DNA from 3 places in the Lysinibacillus sp. UGB7 genome. Region 2 is predicted to be linked to each of the others. Evidence: riboswitches for the same ligand, from Rfam matches in the RefSeq annotation. Region 2 holds a riboswitch; each other region holds the start of a gene.
What was found. A riboswitch is a leader RNA that binds a small molecule or an ion and turns the genes downstream of it on or off. The one in region 2 is predicted to bind thiamine pyrophosphate.
Positions count from the first base shown of each region.

Region 1: another riboswitch for thiamine pyrophosphate. It lies ahead of thiT (energy-coupled thiamine transporter ThiT); the one in region 2 lies ahead of thiC (phosphomethylpyrimidine synthase ThiC).
Region 3: another riboswitch for thiamine pyrophosphate. It lies ahead of thiM (hydroxyethylthiazole kinase); the one in region 2 lies ahead of thiC (phosphomethylpyrimidine synthase ThiC).

Region 1 covers NZ_JBMGUV010000026.1:48,413-58,932, forward strand. Annotated here, with positions in the region: gene ACOMCU_RS20150 (polyphosphate kinase 2 family protein) at 91-918, opposite strand; gene ACOMCU_RS20155 (hypothetical protein) at 1,126-1,839, shown strand; gene map (type I methionyl aminopeptidase) at 1,876-2,637, opposite strand; gene thiT (energy-coupled thiamine transporter ThiT) at 2,764-3,324, opposite strand; TPP riboswitch at 3,713-3,820, opposite strand; gene ACOMCU_RS20170 (DUF4870 domain-containing protein) at 3,947-4,279, shown strand; gene ACOMCU_RS20175 (hypothetical protein) at 4,462-4,584, shown strand; gene ACOMCU_RS20180 (AAA family ATPase) at 4,627-7,707, opposite strand; gene ACOMCU_RS20185 (exonuclease SbcCD subunit D) at 7,704-8,861, opposite strand; gene ACOMCU_RS20190 (SGNH/GDSL hydrolase family protein) at 9,389-10,306, opposite strand; gene ACOMCU_RS20195 (aminopeptidase) at 10,363-10,520, opposite strand, start outside.
Region 2 covers NZ_JBMGUV010000055.1:3,839-14,358, forward strand. Annotated here, with positions in the region: gene ACOMCU_RS26785 (methyl-accepting chemotaxis protein) at 1-702, shown strand, start outside; gene ACOMCU_RS26790 (AEC family transporter) at 982-1,908, shown strand; TPP riboswitch at 2,027-2,141, shown strand; gene thiC (phosphomethylpyrimidine synthase ThiC) at 2,287-4,065, shown strand; gene ACOMCU_RS26800 (catalase) at 4,390-5,895, opposite strand; gene ACOMCU_RS26805 (helix-turn-helix domain-containing protein) at 6,262-7,716, opposite strand; gene hutH (histidine ammonia-lyase) at 7,920-9,434, shown strand; gene hutU (urocanate hydratase) at 9,454-10,520, shown strand, end outside.
Region 3 covers NZ_JBMGUV010000018.1:75,132-85,651, reverse strand. Annotated here, with positions in the region: gene ACOMCU_RS16820 (GAF domain-containing protein) at 1-140, opposite strand, end outside; gene hisJ (histidinol-phosphatase HisJ) at 165-959, opposite strand; gene ezrA (septation ring formation regulator EzrA) at 1,158-2,858, shown strand; gene ACOMCU_RS16805 (cysteine desulfurase family protein) at 3,414-4,574, shown strand; gene thiI (tRNA uracil 4-sulfurtransferase ThiI) at 4,571-5,779, shown strand; gene ACOMCU_RS16795 (alpha/beta-type small acid-soluble spore protein) at 5,980-6,198, shown strand; gene thiE (thiamine phosphate synthase) at 6,277-6,921, opposite strand; gene thiD (bifunctional hydroxymethylpyrimidine kinase/phosphomethylpyrimidine kinase) at 6,911-7,735, opposite strand; gene thiM (hydroxyethylthiazole kinase) at 7,735-8,490, opposite strand; TPP riboswitch at 8,579-8,677, opposite strand; gene mbcS (acyl-CoA synthetase MbcS) at 8,868-10,469, shown strand.

The sequences.
Region 1 (10,520 bases), on a different contig from region 2:
GATTGAAGTTTTACTTTATTGTATGTAAAAAAAGATGCTGCTACAACTAAAACAGCTCATGTCTTGTTAGCACAGCATCTTTCCGATTATTTATTTTGTTTGCTCTTCTTTTTTCGATTGCTCTCGTAATACTTCCATGCTAGACGATTCAGCATCTTCTAAATAAGATTTATCTAACACATTGGTTAAATGTAAACCACGTTTTTGTGCTTCCTGCTCAATATGTGCAATTGTTTCTTGTAATACTTGAACCCTCGCATGTTTTTTATCGTTGCCTGCCACTAAAATCCATGGCGCATTCTTTTTATCTGTTTTATCAAACATATCATTTGCAGCTTCAATGTACTGTGGTGTTTTTTCACGGTTTCGCCAGTCTTCATCCGTCAATTTCCACGATTTATATGGATCTTGTTCGCGTTCTTTAAAACGTTTTAACTGCTCTTCATCTGACACATGAAGCCAGAACTTCACGATAATATAGTCGCCATCTGTTAGAAGCTTTTCAAATTGATTAACTTCCTCGTATGCACGAGCCCATTCGTCCTTTGTTGCGAAACCTTCAATACGCTCTACTAACACACGTCCATACCACGAACGGTCGAAAATAGCGATTTGACCATGCTGTGGCAACTTCCTCCAGAAACGTTGTAAATAGTTATAGCGAAGTTCATGTGGTTGAGGTGCAGAAATTGGATGCACGACATAACCACGTGGGTCTACACGTTCGATCAGACGCTTTATCGCGCCACCCTTACCTGCCGCATCCATACCTTCAAACACTAAAATAAGCCCGATTTTATTGTTCAGTAAAAACTGCTGGGCATTTAACATTTCATATTGGAGTACTTTTAATTTCTTTTTATACATTTTTTTATCTAGTTCAATTGATAGGTCTAGATTTTTTAAATTTTGAGTCATTAAAACTTCACTCCTTACACTTGGATAATCTTATTGTACTAAAGAAATATATGGATGCCTATCCAAATGGCAAATTGTAGATAAATTTGGCGAAACAAGACGATACATTATTGCCAATTTCCGCTATAATGAAAATAGAAAATTTGTGACAGTCCTATACTTATTTGTCTTTTCCCTATACAATTTAACACGAAGGGAGAGGAAACCATGCCTCAATTTATTTTGATGACAATTTCTTATATTGTCGCACTCATCCTAACCTTTTCATCCTATTTCATAAAAATAAATGGTCAATCTTCGTTAGAAATCTCTAATCGTTTTCCCGTTATGTTTGCACCTTTTAATGTTAGTTATGTAATTTGGATTGTAGTTTACTTTTTACTCGGCTATTGGTTAGTTATGAATTTCAAAAAGACAACTATTAAACAGACTGTTCTCTTTAGTAGCGTCAGTATATTACAGGCGTTTGCCATAGTGTTTTGGCATCAGGAATTATTTATCGTGTCACTTTTGACTACGTTAATATTAGTAATTTATTTATTTTTACTGTACAATACGTTCCCACTTAGCAATAATGCGCTGACAGGTCGAGTACCGTTTTCAATCTATTTCGCATGGGCGACATTTACCCTGATGACAAATGCAAGTTTTACATTAACATCGTATGAATGGAACGGCTTTGGTCTTAGCAATCCACTTTGGGCAGTTATCTTACTGACTATAGGCGTTGCCATAGCGCTACATATTCGCTTTCATCACTTTGATATTGTCTATCCGAGCGTTTTTATCTGGGCCTATATAGGTATTGCATTACATAATGGCTTTGATGAATTACTCGTGACAACAGCAGCCTTGTTTTTATGTGGTGTGCTTCTTGTCGGTATACAATTTATTAAAAAAAATCCTGCCTACCAGAAATAACTTGGTAAGCAGGATTTTTTCGTATTTACTTTTTAACTAAATTGACTCTTCATCTAATGTTGTTAAAATGATTGGTTTGTCTTTTGTAACAATAATCGAATGCTCGATTTGGGCAACTAATGATTTGTCTGGTGTAACAAACGTCCAGCCATCACCAGCTTCGACGATATGCTCTGCTTTGGCTGAAATGAACGGTTCTACCGCTAACACCATTCCCTCTTTCATAATCGTTGAATCCCATGCATCGTAATAGTTTAAAATGTGATTGGGCTCATCATGCAAAGAACGGCCTAAACCGTGACCTGTTAAGTTCATGATGACTGTTAAATCGTTGGCATAAGCTTCACGCTCAACAGCTTTCCCAATTTGGTTTAATTTAGAGCCAGCTTTTACCTTTGTCATCGCACGATCAAAAGCACTTTTCGCTACGCGGCAGAGTTTTTCTTTATCTTCATAACCTTCTCCGACTACAAATGAAATACCAGTATCGGCAAAATAGCCATTTAGCGAACCGGACACATCGATATTAACAATATCGCCGTCTTTAATAACACGGCTTCCTGGTATACCGTGCGCTACTTCTTCATTCACACTAATACAAGTGTAACCAGGGAAATCATATTCTCCCTTTGGACCAGAAATAGCTCCTGCTTCCGCAAACATGCGACCTGCAATTTCATCTAATTCAAGTGTTGTCACACCTGGTTTGGTAGCAGCCTTCATTGCTTCACGAATTTCAGCACAGATACGACCGATTTTTTTAAAGGCTTCAATCTCTTCTTGCGTTTTTACAATCATTTTTAACGTCCCTTTCATCTAATATATACACTCTAATATATCACAACCACAATACAATAATGAACAATACGCGCCAATTAACTCAGAAAAGCCGCCTGCACTATAGAGGAACAGACGGCTTACTCTTTACGATTTTCGTTGCATTAATTGTGGTGCTGCTGTAAATAAAAGAACACCTGCGACTACTGTTAAAATTGTTGCAGGTAGCATATATGTGCCATTGTAAAGAATGGAATATATCCAAGCATTTTGCTCGCCAGCATACTCAGCGAAGAACACAGCTCCTGCAATCGTATGTGCTAAATAACGTAAAAAGCCTGCTAAGACGGTTCCAATGACAATATAAATAGCCATCTTCTTTTTGTTTAAATTTGTCGCTGCCTCAAGTACAGGTTTACGTACAAGCGCCGCTATACCTACTACCGTGAAGGCAACACCATAATCCAATAAACCTTGAAGCCAGTGTACAATATACGCACCGAACATTGTTTGCATAACGCCGATCAGTAAGCCCGTTGTCAATCCTGCAAAGAGACCCCAGCGAAATGCCATTAAAATAATGGGTATCATCACAAGACTAACTGAGCCACCCTGTGCCCATACTTTAAAAGAAACTTGATCGAGTACAAGACCCACCGCTGCGAAAATCGCAATCTCCACCAGCATTAATAGTCTTTTTTTGTCCATAATATTATTCTCTCCTTTGTTCCGATGTAGGATACAAGAGCAGGAATAGAAATCAGTTATTTAAATATGTGCTCAATCTGGCAATCTATTATGCTTCCACTTAATTGCGTTCGGATTGACAAGTGTTTAGTTCTGCAAGAAAGGGCGCCTTGATGTCGGTCATTTCGAAAAACACATCATCCTACAAATTTAGGCTAATTCCCTCAATTGATTCCTTGTCAAAATCCGTTACACTAACTGGAAGCTTGCTCTTCATACGGCTGGCATTGGAACAGCCTCCGAAAAAGAGCTACAATCATCTTCAGCCTGCTACCTATAGAGGAGAGGGCTTTCCAGATGAATGAAGATAAAAAAACGATGCCAGGACAGAGCCTCACATCGTAAAAGTGTCGGTTTCTATCCACATCCCTACGCAAGCTTTAACTTACAGGTTCGAAGAGTAAAGGCATTACGTGCCCAGTCTCAGCTGACATCATCAGCTCCCCTTGTGGTCGTTACATCTTAAATTTGCTTGAACATCCTCATTGTACGCAAACACTTTTGTGATTACAACCATTTCTTCATTAATTTTTTGAAACTTTCAAGATTCTCATGCGTAAATAAATAAAAAGGAGGGACTACTATGGAGAACCAAAAAATATTATCTGCATTTAGTTATCTCAGCATATTTTTCGCACCTTTTATTGTGCCGTTAATTGTTTATTTTGTGTCAAAAGAACATGAAGTGAAGCGCCATTCAATCCGAGCGCTTATCTCACACTTAATTCCATTTCTATTCGGTATCATTTTCTTTATCGTCTTCGTGTTTTCATCAATGTCAATGACTACGTTTGAACCTGACGTAAGCGATAATACATTCATCATCATTTGGTTTGCTGCCTTTGCGATTTACTTACTCGTATCTCTTGGAATTGTTATATGGAATATCGTTCAAGCTGTACGCGTTATCCGATAGTATTTATGTTTCATTCTCGGGTTAAAGGGAACTTAACCGTTGGGACTTTTTTTATCCCAACGGTTACTAGTTGAACCAATCGGGCACTTACGACGGCTTGATTTTCACGCATCAAATGATCATCTGAGCCCTCATCAGTGCAGGACAAACAGGTAGAAATAATAAAGGGGAGCTGGTATATCATGAAAGTATCTAAATTCGTAAAAACTGCTGTTAAATTAGCACCTATTGTGATTCCAATCGTCAAAAAAGTAGTTGCCGCTAAAAAAGGCACACTCCCTAATCCAACAACCCGTAGAAAATAAAGTAGAAGGCGTATCCTTGTTACAAAGGAAAACGCCTTCTCTCTATTTCACTTCAAATCGTGTTTTGCTATGTCCACTCAAGGTTTTTTCAACATGTAGAACAGCAGGCATGGAAGCCTTTAGTTCAGCTACATGCGAAATAACGCCAATCATACGACCTGATTCTTGTAGATCAATCAGTGTGTCAATCGCCTTATTCAGTGCTTCCTCATCAAGCGAACCAAAACCTTCGTCAATAAACATTGTATCGATTCGAATATTCCCCTGAAAGCTTTGAATGACATCTGCCATTCCAAGCGCAAGACTTAAAGAGGCATTAAATTTTTCTCCACCAGATAATGTTTTGACATCACGAATTTGATCGGTATAGGCATCGTACACATCTAGACCAAGCCCACTTTGTTTAGCGTGCTTCTCTAATCGATCTGATCGTCGAAGCTCAAACTGCCCATTCGATAAATGGTACAGACGAATATTTGCTGCTGCTGTAATTTTGTCTAAATAGTTTATTTGAATATAGCGCTCAAAGGAAAGCTTTTTTACATTCTGCCCATTCAATAGAGCATGGAGCTCCTTGACACGCCCAGCTTCTTTTTCAAGCAATTGTATTTCTTCAGCCGTTTCTTTTACTTTCACTTTAAAGTCACCGCAAGCCTGTGCAAAACCTTTCGTCCGTTGCAATGTATTAAATGCTTCCTCGTACGTCTCACGAAGCCTCTCTAACGAATCCTCTAATAGTGCTAAATTCTTCTTCTCTTTCCCATTAAGCTGCTTGGTGCCTTCTGCAATTTGAATTTGTAATGTGTGTAGCTGCAAAACATAATCGCTACAAGCTTTACGCAAAGTTTCCATTTCCATCATGCTACGCTTTGCCGCATCATACGCTTGATAACTTTCAAAGCCCGCCTCTTTCATACTTATTGAAAATTGTTCACGTTTTTCGTTGAGACTCACTTGAATCTCCTCATATGCTTTTTTTGCTAGTTCCTCAGCCATTACCGCATTACTCGCCGCTTCCTTTGCAGATTGTAAATTTTGCTGACTAGCCTGCCAAGCTGTTTGTAAGGCATTTTTTTGTACCCCAATGTCAGCGATAGCCTGCTTTAACGCCTGTAATGTTTCAAGGTTTTCAGGAATGTGCTTTTGTTGCTCTTCCACAATTACCTGTTGTTTTGTTAACGCCTTCTGCTGTTCAGCTAAATAGTGCTCTAGCTTTGTTTGTTTCTCTTGTAGCTGCTCTGTTCTTTCACGTTGACTCTTTTGCTCATTTCGTGAGACAGCCAGTTGATCATTAACCACTTTTAACAGAGCGACCTGCTTCTCGACATGTTGTAACGCAGCGTTTAGTTCTGTTTGTTGACCTTGAGAGATATGATTAGCATCGATTTGTTCTATTGCCTCTTGAAGAAGGATCTTAGCTGATTTTAATGTTGCCTCTTTTTCAAAATACGTACGTTCATCCGTCTTGGACTTCGCTCGTAATAACTCTAATTGTGCTTCCTCAATTGTCTCTAATTGCTCATTATGTGTTATTTGATGTGTCGTACTCCCACACACTGGGCACGGATCTCCCTCTTTGAGTTGTGCTGCCAAAATCCTTGCCTGACTCGCAATCCATTGTTGTTCTAACTGTTGCAGCGTCTGCTTATTATCTTGATATTGGTGATCCGCTACATAAACAGCCTGTTCTGCTGATGCAACCGCTCTCTCATATTTCTCTACTTGTGCTAATAATGCCACTTGTTCACGGAGCTTGGGAAGCTGTTGTAAATAGTCTGCAAATGGCGCCACTTGTTCTTCGTATTGTTCGATTTTTTCAGTTACATACTGTAGTTGATTTTGTTGCTGTTGTAAAATTGTCAGATTATCAGCTACCGCTCGCTTGGCTGTTCCGACGCCTTGCTCATCTATTTGTAATTGCTGACGATTACCTTCAAACGCTTCAAATGTCGGCAGTAGTGCCTGTAGCTTCAATTCTTGCTGTAAGACTTGTTGACGTTCCGGTTCTCGGGCTTCTTCTTTGTCAAATGATTCTTGTGCTACTTTATATTGTGCCTCAATTGTTTGCATATTTATAGTTGCTTGCTGATAGGTTTGTTCTTTACGATTTTGCTCAGTTCGTAGGTCCTTACACTGTTGTTCAAACATAACAAGGCGCTCTGCTTGCTCAGCATATTTAATCTCTTGTACTTTGGCATCATAGACATCTTGCTGTTGCTCTAGTGTCTTCAGCCGTTCTTGACGACTAGCATGCTCTTCAAATTGCTCATTGAGCGCCTTCGCCATACTATAATGTTCTTGCTCCTTTTGATGGTGATTATAAGCCTCATTATAACGCTGCTGTTCAACCTGTATGCTTTCTCTATAGAAGGTTTGCTCCTCCTCTAGCGCAGTCATTAGTTGATGCATGTTTTCCGTGTTATTTGCAATGCAAGTAAATAATGCTGATGAACGTTGTGGCAGTGCACCAGCAATCTGACCCAGTAAATGTTCTTTTAGTTGCTTAGCGCGTTCTAAATCTTTTTCAGCTTCCTTACGTTTTGCATCAAGTTTTTTTGTTATGTCACCGAAACGATCCGTTTTAAAAATTTTGCGTAAAATTGCTTCTTTATTCGTAGAATCTGATGTTAAAAGCTTACGAAATTCACCTTGAGGGAGCATGACAATTTGGCTAAACTGATCTTTCGTTAAGCCTACAATTTCCTGTAGCTTTTTATCTACTTCATTGGTCTGTTGTTTTTCTACAATACTAAAGTCAAGTTGACCCTCTTTGACATGAGCCAACTCAACTTTCTTACCCGTGACACTTTTATTTTTTGCTTTTATATGACCAGGTTGACGCAAAATTTGATACGTTTTCCCATGCATTTCAAAAACGAGTTCTACAGCTGTATACACATCATCTTCAGCAAATCCGCTTCTGAGCATAGCGGTATCCTGGCGATCTTCACCACTGCCAGAACCGTAAAGTGCATAACAAATAGCATCAAAAATTGTTGTTTTCCCAGCGCCTGTTTTCCCTGAAATGGCAAACAAACGGTGTTCACCAAGCTGTTGAAAATCAATGACTTCCGTATTTTTATATGGGCCGAATGCAGTAATGGTTAACTTTAAGGGCTTCATTTTACAGCCTCCCGTTCCTCTTCAAGAATATCCTGGAGCATTTCTGTAAATAAACGCTCGGTTTCTCGATTTGGCTGCTCACTATATAAATCTGCATAAAACGCACGAAATAAGTCGATGTCTTCTACTTTCTCCGTCTCAATCGCTTGAATTTCCTGCGATAATTCCTCACGTACCGCCTTACGTTCTATATGCAGTGCATGCGGAAACACAGTACGAATACGTTCCATAGGTGAAGCAACGGGCATATCATCTGTTAAGCGAACAAAAACATAATCTTCACTAGGTGTTAACTTTAATAAATCATCCATCAAGCCCTCGACCACACGTAAATCACGTCTTGCTACAAGCTTGCGTTTTTCTACAGTTATTAGTCCTGCTTCATCTAACTCAACAATTAAGTAGCCCTTTTCATGTAAGTGCTCTGATAACGAATATTTCAATGGTGAGCCGGCATATCGAATCGTTTCATTTCGTACAAAATGTGCCTTATGTAAATGGCCCAGCGCAGTATAGTTGAACTGTTCAAATAGTGATGCATTTACACAATCCGAGCCCCCTATTGATAGTGGACGTTCCGAATCACTCGTGTTTTCTTCCTCATTGCCGTATTTGGTTACAAAGGCATGTCCAATGAAGATATTGCGTTTTGTTGTATCCATTGTTTGGGTGATGCGCTCAATGATTTTTTGTAGCGCATCTTGATGTGACTGAATCGTATCATCTTCTAAAATCGTCCGCACTGCTGCAGGCTCTGCAAATGGTACAAGGTGAAAATGCACCTCACCAAATTGATCTGTTAACACAATTGGAGCGTAATTTTTCGTAAATTGCCCAACTATATGTAACCCACTATCACGCATTAACCGACTTCCAAAATTCAATCGACCTGCACTATCATGGTTCCCAGCAACCGCTAACACAGGTATTTTCTTTTCAAGTACAATCTCTGCAAACACATCATTTAGTAAATTAACTGCTTCTACAGGCGGCATTGAGCGGTCGTATAAATCACCCGCTACAATAATTGCATCGGGCTTTTCCTCATCAATGGCCTGCATAAATTGCTGTAAAATATAGTGTTGGTCCTCAGTCATGTACACACCCTGCACAAGCTTCCCTAAATGCCAATCTGCTGTATGGAATAGTTTCATCCGTTGCGCCTCCTGTCTTTTTTCTATTTTATCATGCCTTGCAGAGGAACGTACATTCTTGCTTCTGTGGTTGTCTGCAGGTTGAACTCGCTTCCCTGAGCGGTGCGTCCCTCTATCCGATCGGTGAACACCTTCGCCTGAGCGGTATGAACAACTACCTGAGCGATATTTGCCTTTGCCCGAGCGGTAAACTCCTCTACCTGAGCGATACTCTTCTTCACCCGAGCGGTGCGCTCCTCTACCTGAGCGATTCGCCTTCACCCGAGCGGTGCGCTCCTCTACCTGAGCGATACTCACCTTCTCCTGAGCGGTACGACCAACTATCTGAGCGATACTCACCTTCTCCTGAGCGGTACGACCAACTACCTGAGCGTTACTCACCTTCTCCTGAGCGGTAAACTCATCTACCTGAGCGATGCACGTCCAGCACTCTTTTGCCCCTGATGCTTGGCATTTACGCAGAAAGGAGTTGTCTCACCATTGAGACAACTCCTTTTCCTTCGATATTCTAGCTTAATGTGAACCCATTAACTATACTGAAGCTCTCTTGCTTTTTCGAGAAAGGATACATACCCGTTAAAGCCTTGAATACGACGCACGGTAGCAACTGACTCTTGTGTCGATTCATCAGGTCTCTGTTTGACTTTTGCTTGCTTTTTTACTATTTCTTCAAATGTCATTGGATTAGGCTTTGGTAATTCTTCAGATGATATCGCTAACATATCACTGCCACTATAAGTTTTCAAAAAGGCATTCGCCATTTGACGATAACCTTCGAAATTCGGATGTACATCTGAGCTATTCGGTAAGTAGTTCGTTGCCTGCAATCCAAAAGCATCATACACGTTTATATATACCGCTCCAGCCTGCTGTGCTTGCTGCTGTAAAATTGTATTTAACTTGAGCAGTTGTTCATTCGTTCCTTCTTTTTGAGAGGCATGCACAGTCGGATAGGCAAAATAGTAACCCATCACATAGACTTTTGCATGTGGTGCACGCGTTTTCAACTCAGCTAAAATTTCTTCCATATTTTTTCGGGCTGTATTTAATGCGTAATCTGTCTGGAGCTGAGAAAATGTCAGTGTGCCTGCAGTTGGATTCACTTGCACAAGACGTAGTAAGTCATTGGCACCTGCGGAAATGGTAATGAGCGTTGCATTCGCTAATAACTCACTCGCCTCAGCAGATTTTACTCGCTGCAATACATCCATCGTTGTAAACCCTGGAAACGCAAGCTCTTTTGTATAATGACCTATTTGACCAATTAGTCCGAGTCTCATTGCAATCAAATCACTGTAGCCAGTATCAATTTCCTGATAGGGTGTTTGACCTGCGGCTAATGAATCTCCAATTGCCACATAATTTTCAGCCTGTGCAAATGCAGATGAAACACCTAATGTGATTGTAAGCAAGGTTACACTTATTAAACCCAGTAGTCGTTTCATCTGCTCATCTCCTATTTATTCACCTTAGGCATATTAAAAGGCATATTAAATGTTGCTTAAATTGCCCAGCTACCTTTACGGAAAATCGGCTCTACCGTACCATCAGGTAAAATTCCGTCAATATCCATTTCGCCACTACCAATCATAAAGTCCTCATGTGTCACAGAAATATTGGCGCCTAATGCTTCAAGCTGTCCGTTTTCTAAATCTCTTC
Region 2 (10,520 bases):
GAGCTTTCTAGCAAAACGCAAACGACAACTGAAAAAGGTATGAGAGAAGTTGATAGTTTGCGTGAACGTAATGCGGAAACAAATGACATGAATGGACGAGTACAACAGCAAATTGAAACATTAACTTCTAACATTGCAAATATCAATCAAGTCATTGCATCCATTCAGGGGATAGCGGAGCAAACCAATCTGCTTGCACTTAATGCGAGTATTGAAGCCGCTCGAGCAGGAGAACATGGGAAAGGTTTTGCAGTGGTAGCCGAAGAGGTTAGAAAACTAGCAGAACAGTCGAAAAATGAAACGGATGTAATTAAGACAACCGTAGATAGTATATTAGAAAACTCTAAACAAACAGTACTCGTAATAGCATCTAATGCTAGTTTAATGCAAGCACAAAATGAATCAGTACAAAGTACGGAGGTAGTCTTTAAGGACAATAGTGAGTTGTCTAGTTCTATTGCAAATGCAATTAACGAGTTACTTGCTAAACTTTCCAGTATGCTAGAGCACAAAAACCAAGCAATAATGGCTATTCAAAGCATTTCAGCTATTTCAGAGGAGACAGCTGCTTCTGCAGAAGAAGTAAGTGCTTCAACAATTGATCAGCAGGCAGAGTTAGAAAAGGTTGCAGATTCAATAAGTAATATGAATAAAATTTCGCAAGAATTACAAGAGGTTGTTCAACGTTTTAAACTTGCTTAATAAAGGATTTTGCTCAAGGTGGTTTAAATTCTTTCTTCAATCAGAATAGCATAGCATGAAAAACAAAAATCTGTTGCTTTCTGCGGGTAAATAGCAAGCCTCTTTGACAGGGGCTTGCCTAAAATTACTTTCCGTGTTGAAGTCTAGCAGATTTTTTTAGAATGAAAAATTATTATGAGCAATCCATTAAAAATGCTCTTTTCAGGTTAGTTGAGGCACATTGACCAGGCAGGCGGATAGTTCTACTATAGAAAGAGATGGAAGGGGGGACTACTACATATGTATCTCGGCATGATTTTTTTTCAGATTGTTGCCCCTATTTTGGTGCTGCTTGTACTTGGGGCCATGTTGCAGAAGAAATTTAGATTTAATTTAAAGGCATTATCCCATCTTATTACCTATTGCTTTATGCCTGCTGCGGTTTTTGTAAATTTATATGAAACGAGTGTGGAGCCAGCGGTACTAGGACAGGTGGTGCTATTTATCGTACTTTTTATTGGGAGTCAAATGGCGCTCAGTCATTTTTTAGCAAAGGGGCTAGGTTTAGCGAAAACAGAGACTGCGGTATTTAAAAATAGTGTTGTGCTCATTAACTCAGGTAACTACGGGATACCGGTGGCCCAAATGATATTCGCGGCCCAACCTATTGGCGTGGCTATTCAAGTCATCCTCGTTATTTTTCAAAATATGACGACTTATACATATGGTTTGTATAATCTTATTTCCTCGACAAAATCCGGGATGGCTATCCTGAAAGATTTTTTGAAAATGCCTATTATTCATGCGCTTATTATAGGTGTAACAATGAATTACTTCGACATCAGTATTCCGCAGTTTATTCGAATTCCAATCGACCATGTAGCAGATGGTTTTATCGCTGTTGCACTCATTACGCTTGGCGCACAACTATCCCAGCTTGAAATCAAGTCGATGTTTAATAAAACTGTTTTTGTCAGTTGCTTTACACGATTGATTATTGGCCCAGCTGTGGCGCTTGTCATTATTTTTGCGCTTGGCCTAGACGGTGTTGTGGCTCAGTCACTCTTTATAGCTAGTGCTTTTCCAACATCACGCAATAGCTCAAGCCTTGCTTTAGAATACGATGTTGAATCGGCAACTGCTGCACAAACAGTGTTATTTTCAACCATAGTTAGTTGTATCACAGTGACCATAGTTATTTACGTTGCAGAATTACTTTTTACGTAATTTTACTTGCTGTAGAAATATCGGCCATTACAAATTGTACTTCAAATATTGTCATCATGGTTTTAACATATGGCTTCCATCTATTAGCAATATCTGCTACACTAACATCAAATTGAATAGCTTTAACTAGGGGAGTCTGATGAGTCAGGCTGAGAGGGAAACGCTTTGAGGTTTCTTGACCCTTTGGACCTGATCTGGCTCATACCAGCGTGGGAAAGTTAATGATTATCACAGTACTTGCACTTTGTGATAAATGAAACCCTTACATTCACAGCCGGATCCAATATTTTTTGGATTCGGCTTTTCTTATGTAGCAAGTTGTTGGGGTGAGCTAGATGGTCCTTTCATAACAATATGTAAAAGGGAGCGAAGTAGTTTATGACAACAGTTAGCGAAAAAAACATTACGATTATGTCCAGTTTTGATGGAAGCAAAAAGGTGTATGTAGAAGGCTCACGGCCAGATATTTTAGTGCCAATGCGTGAAATTCAGTTAAGTCCAACGACTGGAAACTTTGGAGAAGAAGAAAATGCACCAGTGCGTGTTTATGATACAAGTGGCCTGTATACAGACCCTACTTACAAAGTAGACATTACAAAAGGTTTGCCTGCTTTAAGAAGCGGTTGGATAAGGGAACGTGGGGATGTAGAAGAATACGAGGGTCGTAAGATAAAGCCAGAGGATAATGGCTTCCGCAATGTAGCTGATCCTCGTATGAAAGAAAATGTCTTTCTTGGACTTGATCGAAAACCTCTGCGAGCAAAAAAAGGACGTAATGTGACGCAGCTTCATTACGCAAGAAAGGGCATGATTACACCCGAAATGGAGTTTGTAGCAATTCGCGAAAATTTAGATCCTGAATTTGTTCGTGCTGAAATTGCTGCTGGTCGTGCAATTATGCCGTCCAACATTAATCATCCAGAGGCAGAGCCAATGATTATTGGCCGTAACTTTCATGTGAAGATTAATGCAAATATCGGTAATTCGGCTGTATCTTCATCCATCGCTGAGGAAGTAGAAAAAATGACATGGGCAACACGTTGGGGTGCAGATAATATTATGGATTTATCTACAGGGAAGCATATTCATACGACACGTGAATGGATTATTCGTAATGCTGCGGTACCTGTGGGAACTGTGCCAATTTATCAAGCACTAGAGAAGGTAAATGGTGTTGCTGAGGATTTAACGTGGGAAGTGTACCGTGATACATTAATCGAGCAGGCAGAGCAGGGGGTTGATTATTTCACAATACATGCAGGGGTCTTACTGCGTTATGTGCCTTTAACAGCCAATCGTGTCACGGGTATTGTTTCGCGTGGTGGTTCCATTATGGCGCAGTGGTGTTTATTTCATCATGAAGAAAGTTTCTTATATAGTCATTTTGAAGAAATTTGCGAAATTATGAAGACGTACGATGTGGCTTTTTCTTTAGGGGATGGCTTACGTCCAGGTTCTATTGCAGATGCCAATGATGAGGCGCAGTTTGCAGAGCTTGAAACACTTGGGGAGCTGACGCAGATTGCTTGGAAACATGATGTACAAGTCATGGTTGAGGGGCCAGGTCACGTGCCGATGCATCTGATTAAGGAAAATATGGACAAACAATTAGAAGTATGTAAGGAAGCACCTTTTTATACATTAGGTCCACTTACGACAGATATTGCACCAGGCTATGATCATATTACATCTGCTATTGGCGCAGCGATGATTGGTTGGTTCGGAACGGCGATGCTTTGCTATGTCACACCAAAAGAACATCTAGGTTTGCCAAATCGTGAGGATGTTCGTGTAGGGGTCATTACGTACAAAATTGCAGCACATGCAGCTGATTTAGCAAAAGGTCATCCAGGGGCGCAAGTACGGGATGATGCCCTATCAAAAGCACGTTTCGAGTTCCGTTGGCGAGATCAATTCAATTTATCTTTAGATCCTGAACGAGCAGTCGAATACCACGATGAAACATTGCCAGCAGAGGGGGCAAAAACAGCACATTTCTGCTCGATGTGTGGTCCTAAGTTTTGTAGTATGAGAATTTCTCAGGATATTCGTAACTATGCAAAAGAAAAAGATTTAAATACGACAGAAGCCATTCATCAGGGCATGCAGGAAAAGGCAGAGGAGTTTAAAAAGGCCGGCAGTCAAATTTATCAATAACAAGGATTAGATAAAAGAAACGCTATTTATGCTACCTATACACTAAGACAGCAAGAGGACAAGGGCTTTCTAAAAGTCCTTCGAAAAATATACTGCCAATTTTCCTGTATGGTGAAAAATAGCACGATAGGATAACTCTAAGCATACTGTTGTTACATTTGGGACAACCCCTGTATTTTGATTATATTCACATAATGATAGTGGTTTACAAAATGGCATTTCATCTGGTTTCAATACCTTTCTACGTTTATATGAAATAAAAAAAACCCCATGCGAAGTCGCATGGGGTAAAAGTTGGATTTAGATATCAATAAAACTGGATAATTAAACGTTAGTTGCTTGTTTTACATATGGATTTGACAGGTCCATACCCTCTAATGAAAGACCCATTGCAGTTGCAACACCTTCACCGTATGCTGGATCAGCTAAATAGCAGTGTAAGATGTGGCGGCGTTTAATGAATTCTTCAACAGAAGCCATATCATTAGCTGTATTTTCAAATAAACGTTGTTGTTCTTCCGCAGTCATTAGGCGGAATAATTTACCTGGCTGCTCGAAATAGTTGCTGTCATCTTCACGGAAGTCATGAATGCCAGCATTGCCATCGATACGTAATTCAGGCTCTTTATGGTCTAAGTTGTGTTCCCACTCACCATAGCTATTTGGCTCGTAGCTCATTGTTGAACCAAGGTTGCCATCAAAACGCATAGCGCCATCACGATGGAAAGTACGGAATGGACATTTTGGTGCGTTTACAGGTAGCATATAGTGATTTACGCCTAAACGGTAACGTTGTGCATCAGCGTATGCGAAGATACGACCTTGTAGCATTTTATCTGGAGAGAAGCTAACGCCAGGAATAATGTTAGAAGGTGCAAATGCCGCTTGCTCTACTTCTGCAAAGTAGTTGTCTGGATTTTTGTTTAACTCGAATTCACCAACTGGAATTAGTGGGAAGTCGCCTTTGTACCAAACTTTTGTTAAGTCAAATGGATTGTATGGTAATGCACGAGCTTGTTCTTCTGTCATTACTTGAATGTACATTTTCCATTTCGGGAAATCGCCTTTTTCAATTGCTCCATAAAGGTCACGTTGTGAAGATTCACGGTCGTTACCGATTACCTCATTAGCCTCAGTTCCCGTTAAATTCTTAATACCTTGTTCTGTACGGAAGTGGAATTTCACCCATACACGCTCATTTTGAGCATTGATAAAGCTGTAAGTGTGAGAACCGAAACCATGCATATGGCGGAAGCCGTTCGGAATACCACGATCGGACATAACAATTGTAACTTGGTGAAGGGCTTCTGGTAATGAAGTCCAGAAATCCCAGTTTGAATTTGCGTTTTTCATATTTGTACGTGGATCACGTTTTACTACATGGTTTAAATCTGTAAAGTGTAGTGGATCACGGAAGAAGAATACAGGTGTATTATTACCGACTAAATCCCAGTTACCTTCTTCAGTATAGAATTTAAGTGCAAATCCACGGATATCACGTTCTGCATCAGCTGCACCACGTTCGCCGGCTACTGTAGAGAAACGAGCGAACATTTCTGTTTTCTTGCCAATGTCAGAGAAGATTTTTGCTTTTGTATATTGCGTAATATCATGCGTTACAGTGAAAGTACCAAATGCACCAGAACCTTTTGCATGCATCCGACGTTCAGGGATAACTTCACGGTTGAAGTTTGCTAATTTTTCGACTAACCATACATCTTGAAGTAAAAGAGGTCCTCGTGGTCCTGCAGACATAGAGTCATGGTTACTTACTACTGGGGCACCACCTGCTGTTGTAAAGCGACGGCTACGATCATTTACGTTTGTCATAATAGTTTACCTCCTGGAAAAATTGTAAGTCAAACTCTTCATTTATAACTATAACAAATCTAAAATAGAATTGCTAGTAGATTATAATAATTATTGTTAAAGAATTTTTATATTAAGATATAAACTATTAATATATGCATAATCTAATAAGATTATGCATCACTTTTGATGAATGACATAAATTTAAAAAGATTTACTTAAATGACGGTAATCCTGTTAGCTGGCACTTTCTGTAGTAAGGCATGTAAATAATAGAATGACTTTAAAGTAGATAGAAGTGAAGGTTTCTATCTAGTTTCTACTATACGCGTGTTGAAAATAGAGTGTGCTAATTGAAAATATACTAAATTTAAGTGGCTGTATTTTTCAAGTTTTACGATAACGATTAGGTGTAGTACCTATTTGTTGTTTGAATATTTTGATGAAGTAATTTGGGTCATCGAAGCCATTTAGAAGTGCGATTTCACTAATCGCAAAATCTGTTTCGACAAGCATTTTTGTAGCATTTTGAATGCGCATTTGCTGTAAAGAGCGTTTAAATGGTAAGCCTTGCTTCTTTGAGAAAATCGTGCTCAAATAATTGGGGCTAATCCCTAATTTATAGGCAACGAAGGGCAAGGACAATGAACTATCCTGAAACTGTTGCTCGATAATTTCTAGTGCCAGTTCTACATAGTCTGCTTTTTTCTCCATGCGAGCCTGACGAGCTAAGGCAATCAATGTTTGTGTAAAAGAAATAATGCCATTAAGTATTGTATAAAGTATGGGATGTTCAATAATTAAATGAAAAAGCTGACGATAGTTTTGTTCGATAACAGCCTTCTCGTGCAATTTATATTTCAGCATAAAGCGTCGAATTTGAGCCAAAACACTTGTCAAATGAATTCGTAAATCATCCTGTTCGTAATAAATCCCTTCATTAGATAATCGATATAAAAAGGCTTTGATTTCTTCAAGATTTCCGTCTTCTAAACTTTTAATAAGTAATTGTTGCTCTTCTGGTGTTAATAACGGATCAAATGGTTGCGTTTCTAACTGTCTGGTCGCATAAAAAATATGGCCGAATCCTTCGTAAAAACTTTGATGAAGTGCACGCTTGGTTAAAGTGTACATATTTTTTAATGTTGCAGGTGTGTAGTCGTAAATCCCGATATTAAGAGAACTATTATTGGTGAGTCTCCACTCCTTCATCAATGTGCGCACATCTTTTTCAACGGTTTTAATATCTTGTATTTGAAATAGACAGACAATACTTTCTGCTAATGGATAGATTTTCATATGATGGTAAATTGGCGTTTGCTGAATCCAATTGTACAGTTTATTTAATGTTTCAGGATGCTCAGGCTCAATCATCGTGAAGTACATATCTGTATCTAAAGAGCTGGTCTCGCTATCTAAAAATAATCTATAGTAAAATGTTTCGTCTGTATCTTGGGTATAGGCTTTCTTTACCTTCGCCGTATGAATCGAAATTGTAGCAAGTTTTTGCTTTAAAATTTCTAAATCAATGGGTTTTACAAAAAGGTGTGCAACCTGCAAATCAATTGCTTTCATGGCATTTTTAAATAATGGTTCTGTCGTTATTGCAAAAATAGTGCCAGAGTGTTTTTGTAATAGCTGATAAAGCTTCGTTAAACGGTTATTAGGAATTAAATCGATATTCAGTAAAATTACCTCAGGTTCAAACTGTTGAATGCTCTCAGTTGCTTCAGAAATAGCCGTACACATTTCAACTATAATATCTCCAGGGAAGTAAGTTTGTAAAAACCACCGAATACCTGATAATTCTGTAGGGTCTCTATCAATCAATAAAATTCGCATAACAATTAACCCACCTTAAAATAATCTAGTTTCGTAAAAAAGTAATATTATATTATTAAAAATAACATAAAAATCATTAATAATTCCTGTTTTCTCTTTTAAAATTCTCTATTTTCTGAAAAAAGGAGTTTGTACAATATAAGTAGAGGAATTTCTATCGATATAGATAATTTACCCAAGATATAGAACAAGGGGGATATTAAATGATGTCTATCATTGAGCTTGATGGCAATACATTAACAAGACAGCAAGTAGAGGAAATCGTGAAGGGGCATGTCACTGTTGTGTTATCCACTGAAAGTGAACAGCGCATTCAATTAAGTAGGGAGCGCATTGAAAAGCGTTTAGCGGAAGGGCAAGCCATTTATGGTGTGAACACAGGATTTGGAAAACTAAGTCATATTCGTATTGATGAGGCGGATAATGAGCTATTACAGTTGAATTTACTACGATCAGATGCCACTGGTGTTGGCGTACCGTTTCCGACAGAAGTTGTCCGCGCCATGATGATATTACGTGCTAATGCATTAGCACGTGGATTTTCTGGAATTCGACTAGAGACAGTACAGCTATTACTGGATTGCATCAATAAAGGCGTGCATCCGATAGTACCGTCACAAGGGTCTGTTGGGGCAAGTGGTGATTTAGCACCGCTTTCACATTTGGCTTTAGTGCTTGTAGGAGAAGGGAAGGCGGAGTTTGAAGGTGAGATTGTAAGTGGTGGTATGGCATTACAGCATGCAGGATTGACGCCTGTACGACTACAAGCAAAAGAGGGGCTAGCGCTAGTTAACGGTACACAGGCAATGACAGGTATTGGTGTCTTAACATTGAATGAGGCAGAGCGCATTGGGCTTGCCGCAGATATGGCCGCAAGTCTGTCGCTTGAAGCATTAAAAGGTATTACTTCAGCCTTTGATCCAGCTCTATTAGCTGTAAGACCACACTCGGAATTAGAGCTTGTTGGTGGGCGAATCCGCTCGTGGCTTGATGGGAGTAAACGAGTGACAAAACAGGGTGAAATCCGGATGCAAGATGCCTATTCACTTCGTTGTATTCCGCAAGTGCATGGCGCATCATGGCAGTCATTTTTCTATGCAGAGGAACGTGTGCAAACTGAGATGAATGCAACGACAGATAATCCTATTGTTTTAGAAAACGGAGAAGTATTATCTGGTGGACATTTCCACGGACAGCCAATTGCCTTAGCGATGGACTTTTTAAAAATTGGTGTATGTGAATGGGCCAATATTTCCGAACGACGCACGGAACGTATGGTCAATCCACAACTTAACGAAGGTTTACCGCCATTTTTAGCAACAAATCCCGGGATTGAATGTGGGCTAATGATTGCGCAATATACAGCAGCTTCAATCGTGTCGGAAAACAAAGTATTGGCACACCCTTCAAGTGTAGATTCGATTCCTACATCGGGTAATCAGGAAGATCATGTCAGTATGGGGACAACATCTGCTCGTCAAGTACGTCAAATCGTACACAATGCTGCTCGTGTCATTGCGATAGAAATGATTTGCGCATCACAAGCTATTCATTTAGATAGGGCGGAGCAACAGTTAGCCCCAGCTACAAGTCAATTTTTGCAAAAGGTGCGTGCAATTTGTCCGCCGCTTACAACCGATCAACCGATTGGAGATGAAATTGAAGCGTTAGCGAACTATTTATTGACGAGCGATGAGTTAGTGGCAATGTCGAAATAAAAGCAAAGGGGATGGCAATATGGAGACAAAAACAAATATTCGTGCACCAAGAGGAACAACGCTTACATGTAAAGGATGGACACAGGAAGCAGCTATGCGTATGCTGATGAATAATTTGGATCCTGAAGTAGCGGAAAATCCAGATGAGCTAATTGTCTATGGTGGTATCGGGAAAGCAGCTCGCAATTGGGAAAGTTATGAGCAAATTATTGCTTCGTTGACAAAATTAGAGAATGATGAAACTTTACTCATTCAATCCGGAAAGCCGGTTGCTGTATTTCGTACGCATGCAAATGCACCGCGGATTCTCATTGCAAACTCAAATCTAGTGCCAGCTTGGTCAAACTGGGAGCATTTTTATGAACTAGAGGACCGCGATTTAATGATGTACGGTCAAATGACGGCAGGTAGCTGGATTTATATCGGTGCACAAGGTATCTTACAAGGAACGTATCTGTCCTTTGTGGAAGCAGGCAAAAAAGTATTTGGTACAGCAGATTTGCGCGGTAAATTTATTTTAACTGGGGGAATGGGAGGCATGAGTGGCGCTCAGCCTTTAGCTGGCAAAATGGCTGGTGCCGTGATTTTAGTAGTCGAAGTAGATCGAGCGCGAATCGAACGCAAAATAAAAGAAGGCTACTGTGATTATATCGTTGAAACGGTAGAGGAAGCCATTCAATTAGTGGATGCACTACGTGAAAAAAAGGAGCCTGCATCAATTGGACTCGTTGGCAACTGTGCAGATGTAAATCGTGAGCTACTTGATCGTGCTATTATTCCTGACTTTGTAACAGACCAAACATCTGCACATGATCCGATAAATGGCTATGTTCCAAACGGGATGACATTTGAGGAAGCGCTTGATTTGCGTAAAAAGGATGTAAAAACCTACGAGCAAAGAGCAAAAGAAACGATGGCAGAGCATGTTCGTACAATGCTTGAATTTCAACAGGCGGGTGCAGAAGTATTTGATTATGGTAATAATATTCGAGCATATGCAAAAGAAATGGGTGTGGCCAATGCATTTGATTTCCCTGGCTTTGTGCCAGCGTATATCCGTCCATTATTCTGTGAAGGAAAAGGGCC
Region 3 (10,520 bases), on a different contig from region 2:
AGAAATTGATTGAGTAATGCGGAAGCGTTACTTAAATTAGCGATGCAATCCGTTTCTCCAGTGAGTAGTGCATCTAATTGCTTTGCTAATGCATTATATTGGTCCATTATAGGACCTTCGTAATTTATTTGTGTAAACATACTAGCACCTCGTTTAAAAGTTATTCATTTAGGAAATATAACATTATAATGTTGATGTAAATCAACTGCGGCATGCGCATCAGATCCAAAAACAAAAGGTAACCCAATTGACTTACTATAGTCAATTAAAGAAAATGGTGGATAGGGTTCTTGACAATATGCTTTACTTAAACCAGCACTATTCAGGTCAAGTTCGTACCCTTCTTTTTTCATTAAATCTAAGATCTTTTGAATCCGGACTGTATCATCAATTTTCACATTGTGTGCTAATTGAAATTTATGAATGAGAGATGGATGTCCAATACGTTTAGGTTTGTATTGTCCTAAATTCGCTTGGATTGATTGAAGGACAGTATCATAATATAGATCATAGACATGTTCTACGGAGCCAATCTTTTTTGAAAAATCTTTAAAGGTCTCTGCTGAATAGTCGATACATACAAAGTTATCCCGCCACTTTAAAAAATGAACGGATAAAATAGCATCATCTAAAAAATGACCATATGTATCAAGGAAGCTACGTGTTTGCTGCTCGAAGCCTAAAATATAGTCAATTTCAAGCCCAATACGAATCCGGATGTCCTGCGCGTACTGATTTTGTAATCGCTGTAAATCTTCAAAATAGGGTACTAAATACGCTGGATTCATGCCGCTATCCTTATCGGGTGTAGGGTCGACAAAGCCGGGCGGTAACGGAGCATGTTCTGTAAACGTAATATCCGTAAAGTTTTCAGCAATAGCTTTTTCGATATATAGCGTAAATGCATCTGTTGTACCATGTGGACAATAGGGGCTATGGATATGCCCGTCTCTTTTCATAAAATATACACTCCTTTGGCTATTTGACTTGTGTCTAGATAGTAACGCCGTACGTTCAAGGACAGGAGTTGCCGTCTTGTCTGTTGGGCGTGAATACACTTTTCTGAAAATCACTTAAATTTTAGTACAAAAGGGGAAAACATAGTATATAATAAATACAACTAGCCAATTCGTATATTGTAGAATAGGAGGCTTACGATGGAGTATATCATCATTCCAATTATCCTACTATTAATTTTAGCCATAGTAGGATTTATGATGCGACGAAAACATACCGCAATTATTGAACAACTTGAAAATGAAAAATTACAAATACAAAATAATCCCATAAATGAGGAAATTTCTAAGGTTAAATCATTAAACATGAATGGTGAAACGGAAGAAATGTTTGAACGATGGCGCAATAGCTGGGATGAAGTCATCGATGTACATATGACAAAAATTGATTCACTCCTATTCGATGCAGAGGACCAAGTCAATCATCTTCGTTTTAAAAAAGCAACCTTGATTGAACGTGAAATTGAGGATTATGTTCGTAAGTGTGAACAAAGCAAAGATAAAATTTTAGAAGAATTAAATGAATTAATTGGCAGCGAAGAAAAAAATCGTATTGAAATTGAACAACTGAAAGAATATTATCGATCAGCACGTAAAACTTTACTTGCCCATCAACACTCTTTTGGGATTGCATTACCGGCACTTGAGCAGAAGCTAGAAGTATTTGTTCAAAAGTTTGAAGAATTTGATGAGCTTACTCGAGACGGTAACTATTTGCAGGCACGTGAAATTGTTATTGGTTTGAATCATGAATCACAAGAGACATTTGAATATATTAATGACGTGCCAACTATTTTGACTGAACTACAAGTGAAATTACCAGGTGCTGTTCAAGAATTACGTAATGGTCAACGTGAAATGGAAGAGAAATCTTATTATTTACATCATTTAGAGCTGGCAGAGGCACTGGACAACCTTGAGACGGAGTTTGCCAATTTAAAAGATGAATTGGCTCAACTTAATTTATCTTCTGTAAAGCCGAGAGTTGTTGAAATAAATGAAGAAATTGACCATTTCTATGATTTGCTTGAAAAAGAGGTCATTGCAAAAAATTATGTAGATCAAAATTGTGAGCGATTATTAGGTTCCATCACAAATGTCATTAGCTCAACCCGCTTAGTTAATGATGAAGCCACTTTTGTACAACAAAGCTATCATCTTAACGAAAAGGATGCTGAAATCCCAAAAGCTGCTTTAAAACAATTAGAAGCACTCCAACGTCGTTACGATTTATTAGCAATGCGTGTTACAGAGGAAAAATCTGCCTATTCAAGTTTGCAGGAGGAACTGATTGAAATAAGTGAGGAGCTTGAACGTATTCATGAGGAGCAAGATCATTTATCGAATACGATGAAAAAGCTTCGAATTGATGAAAATAAGGCTTGTGCACAAGTAGAAAATCTGAAGAAAACATTACAGGATACAGATCGTCTGTTAAACAAAGCAAATATTCCAGGTATTCCAGAAGAAATGGATGCACGTTTAGATGAGGCTGCTGAGCACATTTATGTTGTGATGCAAAGTTTACAAGAAGTACCACTCAACATGGGAACAGTTCATAATAACTTAAATGCTGCAACACTTTGTGTTGAGGATGTTCATTCCAAGGCACATGAACTAATTGAGAATGTTATGCTGATTGAACGTATTATTCAATATGGCAATCGTCATCGAGCAACAAACCCAAAATTAAATACACGTTTAAAAGAAGCAGAAGAAGCATTCCATCAGTTCCGTTATACAAAAGCGCTTGAAGAGGCTGGGACAGCTGTTGAAGAAATGGAGCCAGGTGCTTTAAAACGTATTCAAGAAATTGTCGCAGAGGATTTAGTTGCGCGTTAATAACAAATATATATTTACAGTATAAATATGATTATATTGAAAAGAGTAACCACCACACTGGATTGAAGTTGGTGGTTTTCTTATGAGAATTAGGATATACGATAGCCAAAATTTTATAGATTGCAGTCTTGAAGTAAAATTTAGCAAAGAGTCATGATTTTGATAAATGGCAAAGAAGAAGGGGTTAGCTTTTTGTCAGATTTTTATGAGAGTAGGTTTAATAAGCTTATTTTTATTATAATTATGGGATTATGAATACTGTGGATTATTACGTTACATAATTCCAATAGGCCTTATGCTATAATAGACAACTAGATTTACGGCAATGGCATGCTAATGAAGGTCGTGGTCGTGGCATAGGAGCTTTATCCTCAGTTTGGCTAATGAATTAGGAAAGAGGAGGATAGAGCTTAAGCAAATGGAATAATGCGATATCAGCAAAAAATAATTTAATAGGAAATTTTTTGTAACCTAATAATAGTTAATGGTTTTATTAGCAAGTTTGAACTATAATAAATACCGTTAAATTAACGTTTTGAAAGTGTGTGAATAACGATGAAAGTAAATACAATATATTTAGATAACAGCGCTACAACTAAACCGTATAAAGAAGTGATGCAGGCATTTATGGCAGTGAATGAGCAGTATTATGCCAACCCTGCATCGATTCATGCAATGGGTGTAGAATCAAATGAATTATTAATGCGTGCTCGTGAACAAGTAGCAGACATTTTGCAAACTGAGGCGAAAAATGTACTGTTTACTTCAGGAGGTACTGAATCAAATAATACAGCTATTTTCGGTTTAGCGCATGCCAATACTCATAAAGGTAACCATATTTTGACGACAGAAATTGAACACCCATCTGTGTTAGAATCGGTGAAGCAACTTGAAAAAGAGGGCTTTGAAATAGAATATTTACACGTCGATAAATCGGGTGTAGTGTCGTTAGATGAATTGCGAGAAAAAGTTCGCAAGGATACTATTTTAGTAAGTATGATGCATGTGAATAACGAAATGGGTGCCATTCAGCCGATTTTTGAAGCGGCAAAAATTGTCCATGAAGCAAGTCGTGCCGCTTTTCATGTGGATGCGGTGCAAAGCTTTGGAAAATTACCAATAACATTTAATGACGATGAAGGACCGGATTGTATTACTATATCAGGTCATAAAATTCATGGTTTTAAAGGTTCAGGCATATTAGCATTTCGTAAAAAAATACAATGGCAGCCGTATGCACTTGGTGGAGGACAAGAATTTGGCTTACGTAGTGGCACAGTGGCTGTTCCACAAGCGGTAGCACTATCAAAGGCGGCTCGTATTGCAATCGAAACAATGAGTGAACGTGCGAAAAAATATCGTACATGGCAAGATGAAATATGTACGGAGTTAAAAGAATATGGTGAGGCTGTGCATATTTTATCGACACCAAATGGCGCGTCACATATCTTATCATTTAGTGTGCGTGACTTAAAAGGTGAAGTCATTATCAATGCACTACAGAAACGTGGCGTTATTGTGTCAACATCGAGTGCATGTTCTTCCAAGCAAACAAAAACGAGTCATGTTGTAGAAGCGTTAAATATTGATGAGCATTTTAAAAAAGGTGTAATTCGAGTAAGCTTTGGTGCTTATATAGCGGATGAAGACATTACACAATTTAAACAAGTACTGCATGAAGTACTAATGGAACTTAAAGGAGAATACGCTTTATGATTTGGAAAGAAATATTAATTCGATATGGTGAGTTATCTACAAAAGGTCGCAACAAGATGGATTTTATCCGTCGCTTGCGTGAAAATATTCGCCATGCATTTACTGATTTAGGTCATCTACACATACGTACAGAACGGGATCGTATGTTCATCGCTATACAAGACGAGGCACAAATGAACGTTTTACTAAATGGATTACCGAAAATTTTTGGGATTCAATCATTCAGTCCAGTTGCTGCATGTGACAAAGACATCGAGGCGATGAAATCACTTGCAATTACAATTATGGATACATTTAAACATGAACAGTTAACTTTTAAAGTTGAAGTAAAGCGTACAGATAAAACATTCCCATTAGATTCACATGGCATTCAGCGTGAAATTGGTGGATATGTCTTACCTCAATATCAAAATTTATCAGTAAAAGTGAAAAAACCAGATGTAGAACTTCGTGTTGAGGTCCGTCATGATGCAACTTATATGATGGCACAAGTTATTCCGGGTGCTGGTGGCATGCCAGTTGGCTCTAATGGTAAATCATTATTAATGCTTTCAGGTGGTATTGATAGCCCGGTTGCAGGATATTTAATGTTGAAACGTGGAGTCCGTTTAGAAGCCATTCATTTCTTTAGTCCGCCGTATACAAGTCAAAATTCATTGGAAAAAGTAAAAGTACTTGCCAATGAATTAACGAAATTTGGGGCAAATATTCGTCTACATGTTATTCCTTTTACCGAAATCCAAGTACTTATTAAAGAAAAAGTGCCATCTAATGTGTCGATGACAACAACACGCCGTATGATGTTAAAGGTTGCTGACAAAGTACGTGAAGAAATTGATGCACTTGCGATTGTTACGGGTGAAAGTCTTGGGCAAGTAGCAAGTCAAACACTTGAAAGCTTAACCGCTATAAATGCTGTAACTAATACACCGATTTTACGTCCGCTAATTTCGAATGATAAATTAGAGATAATTGAAATTGCTGAAAAAATTGGAACATACGAAACATCAATACAACCTTTTGAAGACTGCTGTACAATTTTCACGCCCGCTAGTCCAAAAACTAAACCAAAGCTTGAAAAAGTCGAGCATTACGAAAGCTTTTCTGATTTCGACGAACTAATCGATCGCGCTGTAAAAAATCGTGAGGTCTATATTTTCCCGAAAAAAGAACAACCTGCTGATAAATTTGTAGATCTTTTATAAAAAAAAACTTCAATTGTTATGCTGTTTAAACGAACTTAAATTTGTTATATATATAGGAAAGAAACCGTCTCAAAATTCTATTTTGAGGCGGTTTTTATTTAATTGCTAATTGGTTTCCTTTGCAGTTACATTTTACCTATAAAATTTTTGTATTAAAAAACAAATAACGCACATTCTATATTCACAAGGAGGTGAGAAACATGACAAACAACAACAACCGCAGTTCAAACAAGCTTGCAGTACCTGGTGTACAACAAGCACTAGATCAAATGAAATACGAAATTGCACAAGAATTTGGTGTTCAATTAGGAGCTGACGCTTCAGCTCGTGCCAACGGTTCCGTTGGTGGTGAAATCACTAAACGTCTTGTACAAATGGCAGAATCTCAATTAAAAGGTATGCCAAACAACAACCAATAAATGCAGAATAAGCATTTATAAACTTAAAACCAGTGACCGTAAAAGGCACTGGTTTTAGTTTGTTTAAATTTACTGTTTTTATCCCGTACTATTGCATTGAAACGATTTCAAAGTGGCAACAGTATGTTGTATATTAACACTTTCACAAATAGTAGAAATAACAGCAATACCATTCGCACCCGCTTTAAAAACTTTCTGTGCATTGGACTCATCAATTCCGCCAATTGCTACTATAGGCAATTCAGGAAGTTCAGTACGAACTTGTTGTAAAAATTCAGTACCGCATGGTGGTTTGGCATCACTTTTTGAAGTTGTTGTAAAAATAGGACCAATACCTACATAATCAGCTTCGTACTGTATAGCAGTGTGCACTTCTTCTATTGTATGAACAGACACACCAAGCAACATTTTTCCGATTTTTTCTCGGATAACCGCAACAGGAAAGTCATCTTGCCCAACATGGATGCCATCAGCACCAAGTTTTAAAGCAAGCTCGATATCATCATTGACGATAAACGGAATATGACACTGTTTGCAAAGCTTTTGACAACTTTGAGCAAAAATTTCATAAGCCTGGCCAGTTAATGCACCTGGACCCTTTTCGCGAAATTGAAACATAGTAATGCCTGATTGTAGTGCTTCTTCAAGCACTTCTAATGGACGGCGCTTATGAACGTTTGTCGAACCCATAATAAAATAAAGCTGTAAATCATTACATTTCATGAATCGTTACCTCACAAGAATCTTTATATTTATGGTAGGCGAAATGATTCGTCGGACCATGCCCATTGCCAATAGATAAATCATGTGTAATGGCGAGTTGAATAAATTTTTTTGCTTCAACTATAGCTGTATCTATAGGTACTTTACATCCAATAAAAGCTGTTAATGCAGCAGAGAATGTGCAGCCCGTGCCGTGAGTATTTTTCGTTGCAATACGTGTCGTTTGCATGGAAAATGTTCGACCATCTTTAAAAAATACATAATCAGTCGAAAAATTTATGTCAGCTAAATGTCCACCTTTAATGACAACACATTGTGTGCCTAGTTGTAAAAGTGTTTGAGCAGCTTGGCTAATGGATGTAAAATTATCGATTTTTCTTCCCGTTAATACTTCTGCTTCAGGTATGTTTGGCGTAATAACAGTTGCTAATGGCAATAAATAACATCGCATTGCCTGCATTGCCTCCCGTTGCAATAAGCTTTCGCCACCTTTGGCAATCATTACAGGATCTATAATAAGTGGGATATCTAAGTTAGTCATCATGTTTGCGATTGCTTGAATAATATCAGCGGAAAAAAGCATTCCTGTTTTGATAGCGCTAATCGGAAAATCCTCTAATAGTGCATAAAATTGTTTCTCAATAAAGCTTGTTTCAATTGGTAAAACACCTGACACACCTAATGTATTTTGTGCAGTTAATGCTGTAATAACTGAAGTGCCAAACACCTTTAATTCTTGAAATGTTTTTAAATCTGCTTGAATTCCTGCACCACCGCCGCTATCAGAGCCTGCAATTGTAGTCACGATACGCATTACTTTTCACCGTCCTTTGACAGATGATGTAACTCATTTAAGACCGCTATTTGAAAATCACCAATATTTTGTGTCGAGCAGGCAGCTTGTTCAGCTAGTTTTTTATAAGCCAATAAAGTGCCTACTAATTGTGTAAATGGCTCGTTATGTGCAACATAAGCTGCGGCACAGATGGCGCTTAATAGACAGCCTGTCCCTGTGACTTCTGTCATTTGATAATGGCCACCTACAATCCATTGCATCTGTTCCCCATCGGTTATAAAATCTTTTTCACCGGTCACAATAACAATACAATCATAGCGTTGAGCTAATTGCTTTGCTTCCTCTTCAATGCAAATTGATCCGCTGCCACTGTCCACGCCTTTTTGCTGCCAACTCACATTTGCAATAGCTGCAAGCTCGCCCATATTGCAACGAATAACAGCAAATTTAACTTCGGCTAATAGTTGATGGACTGTTTTTTTTCGAAAAGTAGTTGCCCCAGCACCAACGGGATCTAAAACAACCGGGATGTCAAGTGTATTAGCCATTTTCCCAGCACGTAACATAGATTCTCTAGTACGGTTATTTATCGTACCAGTATTTAATAATAGCGCAGAAGCAATCTTTACCATTTCATCGACTTCATCGACTTCATCGGCCATTACAGGAGAAGCACCAATTGCCAATAAGCCATTTGCTTGAAAGTTTGCCACAACATAATTGGTTATACAGTGAATGAGTGGCTTTTGTTTACGGATTGTTTGTAAAATCATTGTAAGTCCTCCTTTTTTGGATGGACGTAAGCATGCAAAAAAAACTCTTTTTCGTGCAAGGAATCCACGTGAAAAGAGCTTTTCATCAATAACAAGATGTATTGCTCCCTACGTCAGTATTAACTAACAGGTTCAAAGGGTCAGGTTTTACCTTCTCAACTCAGGATGAGTCCCCCCGCAATCATGATTTTAGTTGACCAAAATGTACCATACTTTTTCACGGTGTACAATAGCGAGTTTTCATTATAGGAAAAGCAGTGACTGATGCCATATATAGAAGCATGATAGTTGTCATGACTTTTTAAAAATAAGGCTCCTTCCATTGAAAATCATGAAAAATGAGTTTTATAATGAGCATAGCGAAGGGGGCATATGCCATGAAAAGACAAGAATTACTCGCACCAGAGTGGTATAACATTGCAGAAGAACTTGAAAAGTATGCACAGGATCCAACTAAAAATGCTTTAATAGTTTATAACGAAAACGAAGAAATACAATATATTACATATAAAAGTCTACTTGAAAAGGCAAATCAGGCAGCACATGTATTAACATCTCAAGGATTAGTAAAAGGAGATGTACTGTTAGTTATGGTGCCGAGGTCCGTTGAGGCATACATTGTTTATATTGCAGCATTAAAGGCTGGTTTGACGATTATTCCAAGCTCTGAGATGTTACGTGCAAAGGATATAGACTATCGAATCACACATGCTGATGCAAAGGCTGTTATTGCATATGAACCGTATATTGAGCAATTTGATGAGGTAGCAAATTTAGAGGACGTACAGCAGTTTGTCATAGGTCGTGCACATGCTCCGTGGCAACCACTGCTAGAACAAATGGAGAATCAGCCAACTACTTATACAAGCTCTACGCCGACGAAGAGTACTGATATTGCATTTCTTGCTTATACAAGTGGTACAACAGGTAATCCAAAGGCTGCTGTTCATACGCATAGCTGGGGGTACGCACATTTACGGACAACAGCACCAAATTGGTTAGGTGTTCAGGAAAATGATATTGTATGGGCTACTGCAGCACCAGGATGGCAAAAATGGATTTGGAGTCCATTCCTTGCAACGTTAGGAAGTGGTGCAACAGCTTTTGTATACAAGGGGAAATTTAATGCAGCAACTTATTTATCATTACTTGAAAAATTTGAAATCAACGTGCTGTGCTGTACGCCAACAGAATATCGGTTTATGGCGGCACTTGAAAATTTACATGACTTTAATTTGAGTGGAATTCGCCAAGCTGTATCTGCAGGAGAACCGTTGAATAGTGAGGTTATGAAAATATTCTTGCAAAACTTTAAATTACAAGTACGTGATGGCTATGGTCAAACTGAAAATACATTACTTGTTGGGACAATGGTAGGTATGGAAGCACGTGTCGGCTCCATGGGTAAACCAACGCCAGGAAATACTGTAGCTATTATTGATGATTTTGGCAACCCAGTTGCAGAAGGTGTCGTTGGTGATATAGCAGTCCATCGTGAAACGCCGGCATTATTTAAAAAGTATTTTAAAGATCCAGAACGAACAAGCTTACAATTCCGAGGTGATTGGTATATCACTGGAGACCGTGCATATAAAGATAAAGATGGTTATTATTGGTTTGAAGGACGCGGTGATGACGTAATTATTTCTTCAGGCTACACAATTGGGCCATTTGAGGTGGAAGATGCTTTGATGAAGCATCAACAGGTGAAAGAGGTCGCAGTGGTAGCGAGTCCGGATGAAGTAAGAGGAAATATTGTAAAGGCATTTGTTGTATTACATGATGGGCAAATAGCCCATGAATCACTTATTGAAGAACTACAAGACCACGTAAAAACGTTAACAGCGCCCTACAAGTATCCACGTGCGATTGAATTTGTAGAGGAGTTACCAAAGACTGCTTCTGGTAAAATTCGTCGTGTCGAACTACGTCAACAAGAAAAGTATCGGTATACTCAGCAATCATTTCCTAGGAAATAATGTCGAAAATCAAAGTTCATTTTTATAGTATGAACTTTGATTTTTTTAATG